Regions from separate parts of the Rothia sp. HMSC066G02 genome, predicted to be linked through region 1. Evidence: predicted binding sites of a transcription regulator. Region 1 holds the regulator's gene; each other region holds the start of a gene.
The links. Region 1 encodes LexA, which represses DNA repair genes until DNA is damaged. Its sites were predicted from a motif close to TCGAACANNTGTTCGA; they were not measured.
Positions count from the first base shown of each region.

Region 2: uvrA (excinuclease ABC subunit UvrA) is a predicted target of LexA. The motif match lies at 1,905-1,920, and genes of this name have one in related genera.
Region 3: ruvA (Holliday junction branch migration protein RuvA) is a predicted target of LexA. The motif match lies at 2,218-2,233, and genes of this name have one in related genera.

Region 1 covers NZ_KV811597.1:20,411-24,695, reverse strand. The annotation lists gene HMPREF2894_RS06875 (ATP-dependent DNA helicase) at 1-1,332, shown strand, start outside; gene lexA (transcriptional repressor LexA) at 1,483-2,157, opposite strand; gene HMPREF2894_RS08965 (LysM peptidoglycan-binding domain-containing protein) at 2,975-3,613, shown strand; gene HMPREF2894_RS06860 (type 1 glutamine amidotransferase family protein) at 3,733-4,285, shown strand, end outside.
Region 2 covers NZ_KV811595.1:14,199-18,483, forward strand. The annotation lists gene HMPREF2894_RS05925 (MBL fold metallo-hydrolase) at 1,029-1,802, shown strand; gene uvrA (excinuclease ABC subunit UvrA) at 1,944-4,285, shown strand, end outside.
Region 3 covers NZ_KV811595.1:48,747-53,031, forward strand. The annotation lists gene HMPREF2894_RS06025 (type 1 glutamine amidotransferase) at 1-296, shown strand, start outside; gene HMPREF2894_RS06030 (YebC/PmpR family DNA-binding transcriptional regulator) at 429-1,187, shown strand; gene ruvC (crossover junction endodeoxyribonuclease RuvC) at 1,502-2,158, shown strand; gene ruvA (Holliday junction branch migration protein RuvA) at 2,373-2,993, shown strand; gene ruvB (Holliday junction branch migration DNA helicase RuvB) at 3,199-4,185, shown strand.

The DNA of each region.
Region 1 (4,285 bases):
AACCACGCCCTGCTGGCGATTAACGCTTTCGAGGGCATGAAGGTTCTGCCCGAACATGAGACGGTCATTATTGATGAGGCTCATGAGCTGGTGGACCGCGTGACCGGTGCCGTGTCTGGTTCTTTGACGGTTGCGATGGTTCGCCGTGCGGCGCGTAGCGTAAAGAAGCATTCGAAGGCTGATTCCGGCGCACTGGAAATGGCTGCCGGCACCTTGGAGACCGCGTTCGAGGGTCTTGCCGAGGGCCTGCTGAAGGGCCTGGACGGTCGCCTTTTGACCGCTATTTCTGCGGTCAACGATGCCGCCCGCACCGCCCTGTCCGATACCAAACCGGACGGTCAGGACGTTGACGCCGGCCTGCAGATGGCGCGCTCGCGTGTCTCTGAGGTACACGACATGAGTAGCCGCATTCTGGAGGCTTCGGGCGAGCAGGACGTTCTGTGGATTTCTCGTCAGGGTGGTTGGGAGAACGGCCGCTACGTGGCTGCTTCCGATACCGACCCGGCGACCCTGAACATCGCCCCCTTGAGCGTCGGTTTGCAGCTACGTGACGGTCTGTTCGCTGACCGCACCGTGATTCTGACGAGTGCGACCCTGACGGTGGGTGACTCTTTTGACGTTGCCGCCGGTGCCCTGGGACTGCAGGGCGAGGGCGCGCCGCGCTGGACGAGCATCGACGTGGGTTCGCCTTTCGACTACCGCAAGCAGGGCATCATGTACGTTGCCGGGGATTTGAAGCCTCCGGGATTCGGTGTGCACGAGGGCCAGCTGGAGCGTCTGCGTGAGCTGTGCGAGGCGTCGGAGGGCGGCGCCCTGGGCCTGTTCTCCTCGAAGCGTGCCGCTGAGCGTGCCGCCGAGTACATGCGTGAGCATAGCGACCTGAACATTCTTCTGCAGGGTGAGTCTTCGCTCAAGGCTCTGGTGGAGGAGTTCAGCGAGGACGTTGACTCATGCCTGTTCGGAACGATGAGCCTATGGCAGGGCGTGGATGTTCCGGGTGACTCTTGCCGCCTGGTGGTGATGGACCGCATTCCGTTCCCCCGCCCGGACGACCCGATTGCGCAGGCTCGTACGGAGGCGGTGAACCGTCACCGCGGTAACGGCTTTATGGCGGTTTCTGCTCACCATGCGGCGATTCGTATGGCGCAGGGCGCGGGCCGCCTGATTCGTTCGGTGTCTGACCGCGGCGTGGTGGCTGTACTGGATTCTCGTGTAGCAACCAAGCGTTACGGCGGTTTCTTGATGAAGGCGATGCCGCCGATGTGGTCGACCCAGAATAAGGCAGCCGTAATTGGCGCGCTGGCTCGTCTTTCGGCGAGTATTGAGCGTTAGCTCGGGTGGATTCCATTCCTGGCTGCACCGCACCTTCCGCTTTGGAAATATAGAAATCACCCTGGTGACACGTGAACATTCACGTGTCACCAGGGTGATTTTTATATAGAGCTAAAAGCCTAGCGGTTATGTCTCTAGAGACTGCATCTTTTAGAGACTACGCAGCACGGAGACGACCTTACCCATGACGGTTGCGCGGTCGCCCATAATCGGCTCGTAGTTGGAGTTGCGCGGCATGAGCCAGGTGTGGCCGTCGACCTGACGGAACACCTTCACGGTTGCTTCATCGTCGAGCAGAGCAGCAACGATATCGCCGTTGTCCGCGGTGTGCTGCTCGCGGACAACCACCCAGTCGCCGTCGCAGATTGCGGCGTCAATCATGGAATCGCCCTTGACCTTGAGCATGAACAGCTTGCCGTTACCGACCAACTGGCGGGGCAGGGCGAGCACATCCTCCACGGACTGCTCGGCAGTGATGGGGCCGCCCGCTGCAATTCGTCCAACCAGGGGAACGGGTACGAGGTCCTCATCGCCAACTTCGAAGTTCGGCAGCTCGGGCAGGGACGAGGAGGAGCTACCGTGGATGCCGACGCCGTTCTCATCCAGCACCTCAATGGCGCGGGGGAGCTTGGGATCGCGGCGAATATAGCCCATAGTCTCGAGGCGACCAAGCTGGTGAGTGACCGAGGATAGGGACGCAAGACCCACCATGTCACCAATCTGGCGCATGGACGGCGGGTAACCCTTTTGTTCAATCTCGGTGCGGATCGCGTCAAGAATCTTCTGCTGGCGCGCGGTCAGCGCCGGACGGGGTGCTGTTGCCATTTCTTTTCCTTCGGTCTGTACTCCGACCTTGTATCCCGGTCGGGGCACGGATGGGTGCTTCACACGTTTTCTGATGGTGTCCTAAAAATTTTTTGGTTCTGCCGAAATGGGTCTTATCTCGTCAGGGGGTGGAGGAATTCTATCCGTGCCGAAGCGATACCGAAGCGATACACAGGCAACGAGTATGCGCCTCCGCCCTATAAAACTCAGCCAGCAGCACCTGCATTCGATACAGAACCAAGCTGTAACGGGTACAGAAACCTGCTGTGAGTAGGACTCATCAGGAGCGTGTGGAACGTCTCTTGACACCAGTGTAGAACACTGCACCGAAAAACTCAAACAAATATTCTAGATTTTTTCTTCGAAACTCGAAGAAATTTTTAGCACATCTCTGCTAGACTTTAGAACAAGAGTTCGTATATACTCTTGAATCTCTCCTGAAATTCGGGATTTGCGGGCGAATGTTCGAAAAATATTCGAAGATTCGACCCGGAGTCTTCCGGGAGACGAGAGCGAATGAGTGTTCGAATGTATTCGAATCCTCTGCCTCTCTCTTCGCATGATCTACCTCGGATGCTCTAGGAAGCATCTGGCGAAGAGAGAGCGCGGGGGATGGGGGGCTCAAAACTGGGGTACCCAAATCAACCCGGTGCATCCGAATGCTCTGACCTAACTACTAGGGACTAGCTACCCAATAGTTATCGCCTAACAATCACCACTCCATAGTTATCACTCAACTAGGACCTCCGAGCGGGTATCGCTCGGCATTGCTAGACCCGCGGGGCAACCCCGGGCGAGCTGAGAGAAAGGAACCACAATGACTACTGCAGCACCTATTGCTTCTCACGGCACTTCTGCACACCTTCCGGCAGGTTTGGTGGTACTTCACCCCGCCCGCACAGCGTCCGCCAGCACCGTGTCCGCCAGCACCGTGCAGGGGCGTTCTCGTGTGCCTGCGTCTTCGCAGTCTGTTCGCTCTTCTCGTGCGGCTCATGCACCCCGTCCCGCGCAGGAGGCTCAGCCCGCTCACGCTCCCGCCGTTTCTACCCCTGTTGTTTCTACTCAGGCATCTTCTGCGGCTCAGGCGCCTAGTGCGAAGAGTGTTCTTCTGGCTAAGGGCGGCGAGCTTCTGCGCTCGGTTCCCGGTTCTATTCGTCGTCTTGGCACTGTGCGCGGTTTTCTGAAGGGCCTGCCTCTGCTGACCTTGGCGGCACTGATTGTGCTCGGCGCTATTAGCTTCTTTGGCCCGGCGGCTTCTGCCTCCGTGGAGAACGCTTCGGTGACTCGAACCGTCATTGTGGTCAAGCACGGCGAGACCCTGTGGGATATTGCTCAGGCGGTGAATCCGCAAGGTGACACCCGTGATACTGTGGTTCGTATTATGGAGTTGAACTCGTTGACCAGCACCTCTGTTGATGCCGGTCAGCGTCTGGAAATCCCTCAGACTCAGCGCTAAGTACGGACCCGTGTGTGGTTGGCTTCTGCATGAGGTTGATGTCTTGACTCCGAATCCTTCATCTCTCAAGCTAGAGCGCTTGAGCCGAATTCTTGAGCCTATGAAATAGGAGCGCACCGATGCCTGTTCCCGTTGAACCCACACTCACCGAAATTGAATCTGCACAGGAAACTGAATCTGTACAGAATGCTCAGACTGCTCGTCCTGTGGTTGCTGTTTTGGGGGAACCCGGAACTCGTGGCGCCTTGGTGAAGCTTCTTCAGGATGCGGGGGCGGACGTGATCGTAACCGCTGTGCCCGATCAGCTGCGTGAGGCTGACGGCATGGTGGTTACCGGCGGTGCGAGCTCTCTTGAGGCGTACGAAGACCTGAAAGCTAAGGACGCTGAGCGTGTGATTGGCCGCCGCGTTGCCGGTGGTCGTCCGGTGCTGGTTGCCGGTGCGGCACTGAGCTGCCTCTTTGACTCTATTATGGTGGAGCATCCGCAGATGGGGCAGGTTCAGGTGCAGGGCATGGGGGAGTGGCCCGGCGAGGGCGTGGAGCTTTCTACCCGCGAGGTAACTCCCGGTGTTGCTACTTTGCGCCCGTCCGCCGATAGTACGCTGCTCAAGGATCTTGAGGGCGAGGCTCACTTCAAATCTGAGCACGGCGTTTTTGAGTGGGCTTTTGATC
Region 2 (4,285 bases), on a different contig from region 1:
ATTGAGGCTTCTAGTGCGCCTGTTTTGAGGGTGGAATTGGTACTTGCTGGTTAATAATTGGGCTCTATTTGTGCTTGAAGGTCAGGTTTTATTAAACAATCTATAGAGGTTGATTTTTTAGTGACACGCTGTCTTGCATTTTGTGAAAATACAGCATTGACTAGGTATTTTTCTTTTTGAAAGGGGTTTTAATGGGTGCACTCGGTGAACCTGAAGATGGGGCTGATGTTATTGTTTTGTAATAAAACCTCTACTTTAGGGGGTACCTACAGGGGTAAAACAGACCAATTGATTTTGCCCCCGCGCGAATAATTGTGCAGATTTTGAACGGTGAGCAGTACATTTTTTCCCGCTTATGAAGTTGCAAGTACTTGAAGATACTTTCACCTTAACCCTCTACTTCCGCAGAATACCGGGCTAAAACTGGGTATTGAACCTTTGGGATTGCCGAGTGTGGAGCTTAAGTTAAAGGTGCACTGAAGTGCCAAAAGAGGGAAATTCTAAAATTATTTTGAGTGAAATAAGTCACGCTAAAACTCGAAAAAAATGAAATTGGTACGTATGGATACCCTAAAAAACACCCGTTTTTATTACAGAATGATTACAATGAGGCGCGGGTCACTAAATCCGGCTCTCCGTACCAAATTGGGTGGTAAAACAGCCCCCAAAAAGTTCGCTACTATTGAGTCATCAAGTAATCATGAGATTTCCAAAGTCCTCGGGTTGCTTGTGTTTGAGTGAGTGATAGATACCCCTGGGTGTCATGAGAAGCGACTGTGTATCGATGCGCAGTCGCTTCTCTGTTTAACTTTTGAATTTCAGTGGAACCTCAGCCAGACGGGATCCAGCCGGAACCTAATCCGCGCTGAACCCAATCCGTACCGAGCATGCTCCAGAATCTGTTCCCTGTGCATCCCGCACACATGCAACCCGTACATGTATCCCGCGCGTTCAACGCCGAATGCGCTGATAGGGGAGCGAACCGCATAGGCGCATGCTGTGCGGTCACAACCCCCTACACTGGAACTATGACTACTTACCCCGAACCCACCCTCATCTTTGAGAACCCCGAACTGACCGTCCGTGCGTTCAGCGTCTCCGAGATGGACAATAGCGTCTACCTCATCACCATGCGCGCCACCGGAGAGCAGGTGCTCATCGACCCTGCAGACGACGCAGAAGAACTCTACGCATTCACTCTCGATGCGCTCCTGAACGACTGCCCGCAGCTCGAACTGGCAGATGGTGAAGAACGCCGCGTGCGCGTCATGGAGAAGGAAGAGGACTTCAACTCCATCAGGCCCCGTGCGATCGGTCTGACCGGCATTCTGGTTACCCACGGCCACTGGGACCACATCCGCGCTATTAAGGAGCTCGATCACCTCACCGGTGCCGTGACCTCCGCGGGTGCAGCTGACGCTGCTGAGATTAAGGAACTGGAAGACTACACCGTCGAAGAGGAGCTGACCGGCGGCGAAAGCTTCGACTTCTACCTCTCTGACACCGTCATCCGCGCCCTGCACGTGCCCGGCCACACCCCCGGATCCATCGTCTACACCCTCGAAACCACCTGGGAAGACGGCACTCCCGCAACCCTGCTGTTCACCGGCGACGCTCTCTTCCCCGGCGGCGTGGGCAAGACCGACTCCCCGCAGCAGTTCGGCGAGCTCTTCTCCAACGTGCTCGAAAAGCTCTTCGGCGGCTTTGAAGACGACGCCATCGTACTGCCCGGCCATGGCCGCTCCACCACCCTCGGCGACGAGCGCCCCCACCTGGAAGAGTGGGGAACCCGTGGCTGGTAAACCGCGCCTGACGAATTGCGCCTCCTAGTCCGCCTCATATAAGTACTGCACCCTCATGCCTTCACCGGCCGCATAATCCCACCGGTGAAAGGTATGAGGGTGTAGAATTTAAGTTCGAAGATTAAGACGAAAGGATTTTCGATGACACCCCGCCCGGCACACGGAAGCACCGCACTCAAAGCGAACGACCTGACCAGCATCCGGGTTCAGGGTGCCCGCGAAAACAACCTCAAGAACGTAGACCTGACCATCCCGCGCGATGCGATGGTCGTCTTCACCGGCCTCTCCGGTTCCGGTAAGTCCTCCCTCGCCTTCGATACCATCTTTGCGGAAGGTCAGCGCCGCTACGTTGAGTCGCTGTCCTCCTATGCGCGTATGTTCCTGGGCCAGGTCGACAAGCCCGACGTAGACTTCATCGAAGGCCTCTCGCCGGCGGTGTCCATCGACCAGAAGTCCACCTCCAAAAACCCGCGCTCGACCGTCGGTACTATCACCGAAATCTACGACTACATGCGTCTGCTCTGGGCGCGCATCGGCCACCCGCACTGCCCCGAATGCGGCGAAGAAATCACCCAGCAGACCCCGCAGCAGATCGTGGACATTCTGCAGGAGTACCCCGAACGCACCCGCCTGCAGATCCTCGCGCCCGTCGTCAGCGCACGTAAGGGCGAGTTCGTTGACCTCTTCAAGGACCTGCTGACCCAGGGCTATTCGCGCGCCCGCGTGGACGGTGAAACCGTGCAGCTCTCCGATCCGCCCAAGCTCACTAAGCAGTACAAGCACACCATCGAGGTGGTCGTCGACCGCATCGTCATTAAGGACGGTATTCACCAGCGCCTGACCGACTCCATCGAAACCGCGCTCAAGCTCGCCGACGGCCGCGTGCTCATCGATTTCGTGGACCGCGAGCAGGACGACCCCGAACGCACCCGCTCTTTCAGCGAACACCTCGCCTGCCCCAACAACCACCCGCTGCAGATCGACACCATCGAGCCGCGCGCCTTCTCCTTCAACTCGCCGTTCGGCGCGTGTAGCGCCTGTGACGGCATCGGCTCGCGCCTGGAAGTAGACACCGAACTGCTCGTGCCCAACCCCGACCTGACCCTCGGCGAGGGCGCTATCGCCCCCTGGTCACAGGGCAAAGCAACCACCGAATACTGGCTGCGCCTGCTCGCAGGCCTGGGGGAGGAACTCGGCTTCGACCTGGACACCCCCTTCAAGGACCTGCCCGCCAAGACCCGCGCCGCGATCCTGGACGGCAAGGACTACAAGGTTGAGGTGTCCTACCGCAACCGATTCGGCCGCGAACGCCGCTACACCTCCGGATTCGAAGGCGTGAAGGCGTACATCAAGCGCAAGCACGAAGAAACCGAATCGGACTTTGCCCGCGACCGCTACGAACAGTACATGCGCCAGGTCGCCTGCCCCTCCTGCGGCGGCGCGCGCCTGAACCCGACCATCCTCGGCGTGAAGGTCGGAGGCCAGTCCATCGCAGACATCACCGACCTGTCCCTGGCTGACGCGCTCGCTTTCGTGCGCGGACTGCAGCTCAGCGCCCGCGAAGCCAAGATTGGCGAGCAGGTCCTCAAAGAAATTGACGCGCGCCTGCAGTTCCTGCTGGACGTTGGCCTGGATTATCTGACCCTCTCACGCTCCGCCGGTACGCTCTCCGGCGGTGAGGCGCAGCGCATCCGCCTCGCAACCCAGATTGGTTCGGGCCTGGTCGGCGTGCTCTACGTGCTCGACGAGCCCTCCATCGGCCTGCACCAGCGCGATAACCGCCGCCTCATTGAAACCCTGACCAAGCTGCGCGACATGGGCAACACGCTTATCGTGGTTGAGCACGACGAAGACACCATGCGCGAAGCCGACTGGATCGTGGACGTAGGACCCGGTGCCGGCGAGCACGGCGGCGAAATCGTGCACTCCGGCAGCTTTGAGGAGCTGCTGAAGAACACCAAGTCCATTACCGGCGACTACATGGCTGGCCGCCGCAGCATTGAGGTGCCCGCATCCCGCCGCCCCGTGGACAAGAAGCGCCAGCTGACCGTGCGCGGCGCCCGCGAAAACAACCTCAAGAACGTGACTGTGTCCTTCCCGCTGGGCGTATTCACGGCGGTGACCGGTGTGTCCGGCTCGGGTAAATCCACCCTCGTCAACGACATTCTGTACACCTCCCTGGCGAACAAGCTCAACGGCGCCAAGCAGGTACCCGGCCGCCACAAGAGCATCGACGGCCTGGAACACCTGGACAAGGTCATTCACGTGGACCAGTCGCCCATCGGCCGCACCCCGCGTTCGAACCCCGCCACCTACACCGGCGTGTTCGACCACATCCGCAAGCTGTTCGCAGAGACCAGCGAAGCGAAAATGCGCGGCTACACCCCCGGCCGATTCTCCTTCAACGTCAAGGGTGGCCGCTGCGAGGACTGCTCCGGCGACGGCACCCTGAAGATTGAAATGAACTTCCTGCCGGACGTGTA
Region 3 (4,285 bases), on a different contig from region 1:
CCGTGATTGGTTTTGAGAACCACTCGGGCCTGACCTACCTGGGCCCCGGCTGCACCCCGCTGGCTACCGTCACCAAGGGTGAGGGTAACAACGTGACCGATGCGTATGAGGGTGCGCGCGTGCACAACGTGATTGGCACCTACCTGCACGGTTCGCTGCTGCCGAAGAACCCGAAGATTTCGGACTACCTGATTGAGCAGGCGGCTAAGCGTAAGTTTGGCGAGTTCACGCCGAACACGATTGACGACTCGCTGGTGGAGAAGGCGCGCGCTTCGGCTGCGTCCCGCCCCCGCTAGCCTATTCCTGGCGGTGGCGTGCACTTTCTGAGGTGGTGTGCGCCTCCGCTACGGTATAGTTATGTGAGTACAGTACGGTGCGTGGGACGTTTCGCCGTGCCCGCACGGAGGTTTTGACTAAGGGAGATACGAATGTCGGGTCACTCTAAATGGGCGACTACTAAGCACAAGAAGGCTGCTATCGACGCTAAGCGCGCGAAGGCTTTCGCGAAGTTCATTAAGGCTATTGAGGTTGCGGCACGTATGGGTGGCGCCGATATCGCCGGTAACCCCGCTCTTGACCTTGCTGTGTCGAAGGCGAAGAAGAACTCCGTCCCCAACGACAACATCGACCGCGCTATCAAGCGTGGCGCCGGCCTGACCGGTGAGACCATCGACTACACCGAGATTATGTACGAGGCACGCGGCCCGCAGGGTACCGCCCTGTACATCGAGTGTCTGACCGATAACCGTAACCGTGCAGCGTCTGAGGTTCGCCTGGCTGTGACCCGTAACGGCGGCACCATGGCTGACCAGGGTTCGGTTGCGTTCCTGTTCGAGCGTAAGGGCGTTGCTGAGGTCACCAAGACCGACGGTCTGACCGAGGACGACGTTCTGATGGCTGTTCTGGATGCAGGTGCCGAAGAGGTTCTGGACGAGGGCGATATTTTCACCGTTGTTTCCGCAGCGACCGACCTGCCCGAGATCCGTAAGGCACTGGACGAGGCTGGCCTGGAGTACAACAACGACGACCCGGTCTTCCGCCCGACCATGCAGGTCGACCTGGACGCCGAGGGCGCCAAGAAGTTCCTGAAGCTGGCAGACGCTATTGAAGAGCTCGACGACGTTCAGAACGTCTACTCGAACGCTAACGTCTCTGACGAGGTTATGGCAGAGCTGGAAGCTGAGTAATCACTCGGATTCTGATATCTGATGCTTGAAGAAGCCGCTCCTTTAACCGAGCCGCCGTAGGGTGGCTGGTTGGGGGAGTGGCTTCTTAGCGTCTTGGGGCTATTTGGGGGAGGCGCTGGGTACTTTTCGCGGGGCACGCGGTGACTGTTCTCGCGGTGACCGTGCTTGTAGTGACTGCTCTTGTAGCGACCGTGCTCGTGGCACACCCCAGTGCCGGGTGCTAGGATTCTGAAGGGCTAGAATCTAGAGATTCTATAGGGAGTTTGTCGAAAGGGGAGATGATGGCCGCCGCTCAACCTGCCGCACGCGATAGCATGCGCGAGAACCGTACCGCCGCCGCTGTGGAACGTGTGCCGGGTGCGACCCGCATCATGGGTGTTGACCCGGGTCTGACCCGCTGCGGCTTCTCCATGCTCGATATGACCGCCGACCGTAAGGCGCACTTCGTGAACGTGGGTGTTGCCGGCACAATCCCGGCGGAGTCCCTGGACCAGCGTATTCTCTGGATTTTCAACGCCGCCTCCCACTGGCTGGATACCTATAAGCCGGATGCCCTGGCGATTGAGCGTATCTTTGCGCAGGAGCAGGTGAACACGGTGATTGGTACGGCGCATGCTTCGGGCGCGGTGATTTCTGCTGCGGCGATGCGTGGCGTGCCGGTGTTCTTCCACACCCCCTCGGAGGTGAAGGCGGCGGTGACCGGTAGCGGCCGCGCCGATAAGGCGTCGGTGGGCCGTATGGTGACCCGCATTCTGGGCTTGAACGCCATGCCGAAGCCCGCGGACGCGGCCGATGCGCTGGCCATCGCCATCTGTCACGGCTGGCGCGGCGGCGGCATCGGTTCGGGTATTAACATGTCGGCCCAGACGCAGACGCACCAGGGATCGCGGCCCGCGAAGGCTCGCCGTGCGGGTTCGCTGACCCCCGCGCAGCGCGCCTGGATGGAGGCGGAGGCGCGCGCTCGCCGCTAGAGGTGCCGTCGTGGGCTCCGGTGCCCCTCGCGCTGACTCTCGTATATTCGCTAAGAAGTTCGAATATATGCTTGATTTCAGAAGAAATATTCTAATATACTTGTAGTGTCTCCCCGTTGAACTGGGGGAGTGCGTTCTGTGGGTGCCGGAGTGCCCGGTGCCCTCACACTGCCGCGAGCCTGATTCGGGGCGCGGTGTTGAAAGGTGGAGAGAAATGATTGCATCCCTGACCGGTCGTGTGGCTCAGGTGGGCCTTGATCATGCGGTGATTAACGTGAACGGTTTCGGCATGCTCGTGTACGCTACTGCGCGTACTCTCTCCAAGCTGCGCACCGGCGAGGAAGCTACCGTGCTGACCACCATGATTGTGCGTGAAGAGTCGATGACTCTGTACGGTTTTTCGGAGCCTGCCGAGCGTGAAGTGTTCGATATGATGCTTTCGGTTTCTGGTATTGGTCCGCGTATTGCTCTGGCGGTGTTGAGTGTTCACACTGCCGCTGAGGTGGAGCGAGCCGTGGCCACCGGTGACGACAAGGCCTTCACGAAGGTTCCGGGCATCGGCCCGAAGGGTGCCCGCCGCATCGTGCTGGAGCTTGCCGGCAAGCTGATTCTGAGCGACGGCCAGACCGACGAGCTACCGCTGAGCCAGGGCATCGTGTGGAAGCCGCAGGTGCTGGATGCGTTGACCTCCCTAGGCTGGAGCGAGAAGGACGCCTCCGCCGCCATCGACGCGTACGTGAAGCACAATCCCGCCGCCGAGAGCGAGCCGGTGGGCGTGGCTCTGCGCGGTGTGCTCGCATCCCTGGGTACGCAGAACACGGTAGGTCGCCACTAGGGCCGCTCGCCGAGCCCTTGGCTGACCCCGGCCGATTTTGGCGCGCCCGTTACCTCGCGCCTCACTCACTCCACGAAAGAAGAATTTTATGACCCAGAATCCCTACGATCCCCAGGCCGCGGCGTCCCTGGTTTCCGGCGGGTATTTTCCCGGTCAGGTGCCCGGCACTCAGGCGTCTTCAGCTCCCGCCCAGCGCCTGGTGGCGATGGAAGAAGAGCCTGAAGAGAAGATGATTGAGGCGGCACTGCGCCCTAAGTCCCTGGATGACTTTGTGGGTCAGCGCCGTGTGCGTCAGCAGCTGTCCCTGGTGCTGGAGGCTTCGAAGATGCGTGGTCGTAGCGCCGACCATGTGCTGCTGTCTGGCCCTCCCGGTCTGGGTAAGACCACTCTCGCGATGATTATTGCGGCAGAGATGGAGGCGCCGCTGCGCATTACCTCCGGTCCGGCGATTCAGCATTCGGGTGATTTGGCGGCGATTCTGTCTTCGCTGACTCCCGGTGAGGTGTTGTTCCTGGATGAGATTCACCGTATGAGCCGCCCTGCTGAGGAAATGCTCTACATGGCGATGGAAGATTTCCGTGTGGACATTGTGGTCGGTAAGGGTGCGGGTGCGACTTCCATTCCGCTGGAGCTGCCGCAGTTCACTCTGGTGGGTGCGACGACCCGTGCGGGTCTGCTGCCGGGTCCTCTGCGTGACCGTTTCGGCTTTACCGGTCACTTGGAGTTCTACTCGGTGGAGGAGCTTGAGCTGGTGCTTCGCCGCAGTGCGGGTCTGATGGATATGCAGATTACCTCCGAGGGTTTCACCGAGATTGCCGGTCGTTCCCGCGGCACGCCGCGTATTGCGAACCGCCTGCTGCGTCGTGTGCGTGACTGGGCACTGGTCAACGGTGTGGACCGCATCAATGCGACCGATGCCGCAACCGCGCTGGACATGTACGAGGTAGATTCGCGCGGCCTGGACCGTCTGGACCGCGCCGTGCTGGAGGCGCTGATTCACAAGTTCGGCGGTGGCCCGGTGGGTCTGTCCACCCTCGCCATTGCGGTGGGTGAAGAGACGGAGACCGTGGAGACGGTTGCCGAGCCGTACCTGGTGCGTGAGGGCCTGATTGGTCGCACCCCGCGCGGTCGTGTGGCTCTGCCCGCGGCGTGGGAGCACCTCGGCTTGGAAGCCCCGGAGATTCAGCTCTAGATCCGTATCAGCTTTAGGTCGGCACCAGCTGATAACACTGTAGTAGCCCGTGGGAGGTATCAGTCTCCCGCGGGCTTCTCTGTAGCTTCTTCTGGGAACA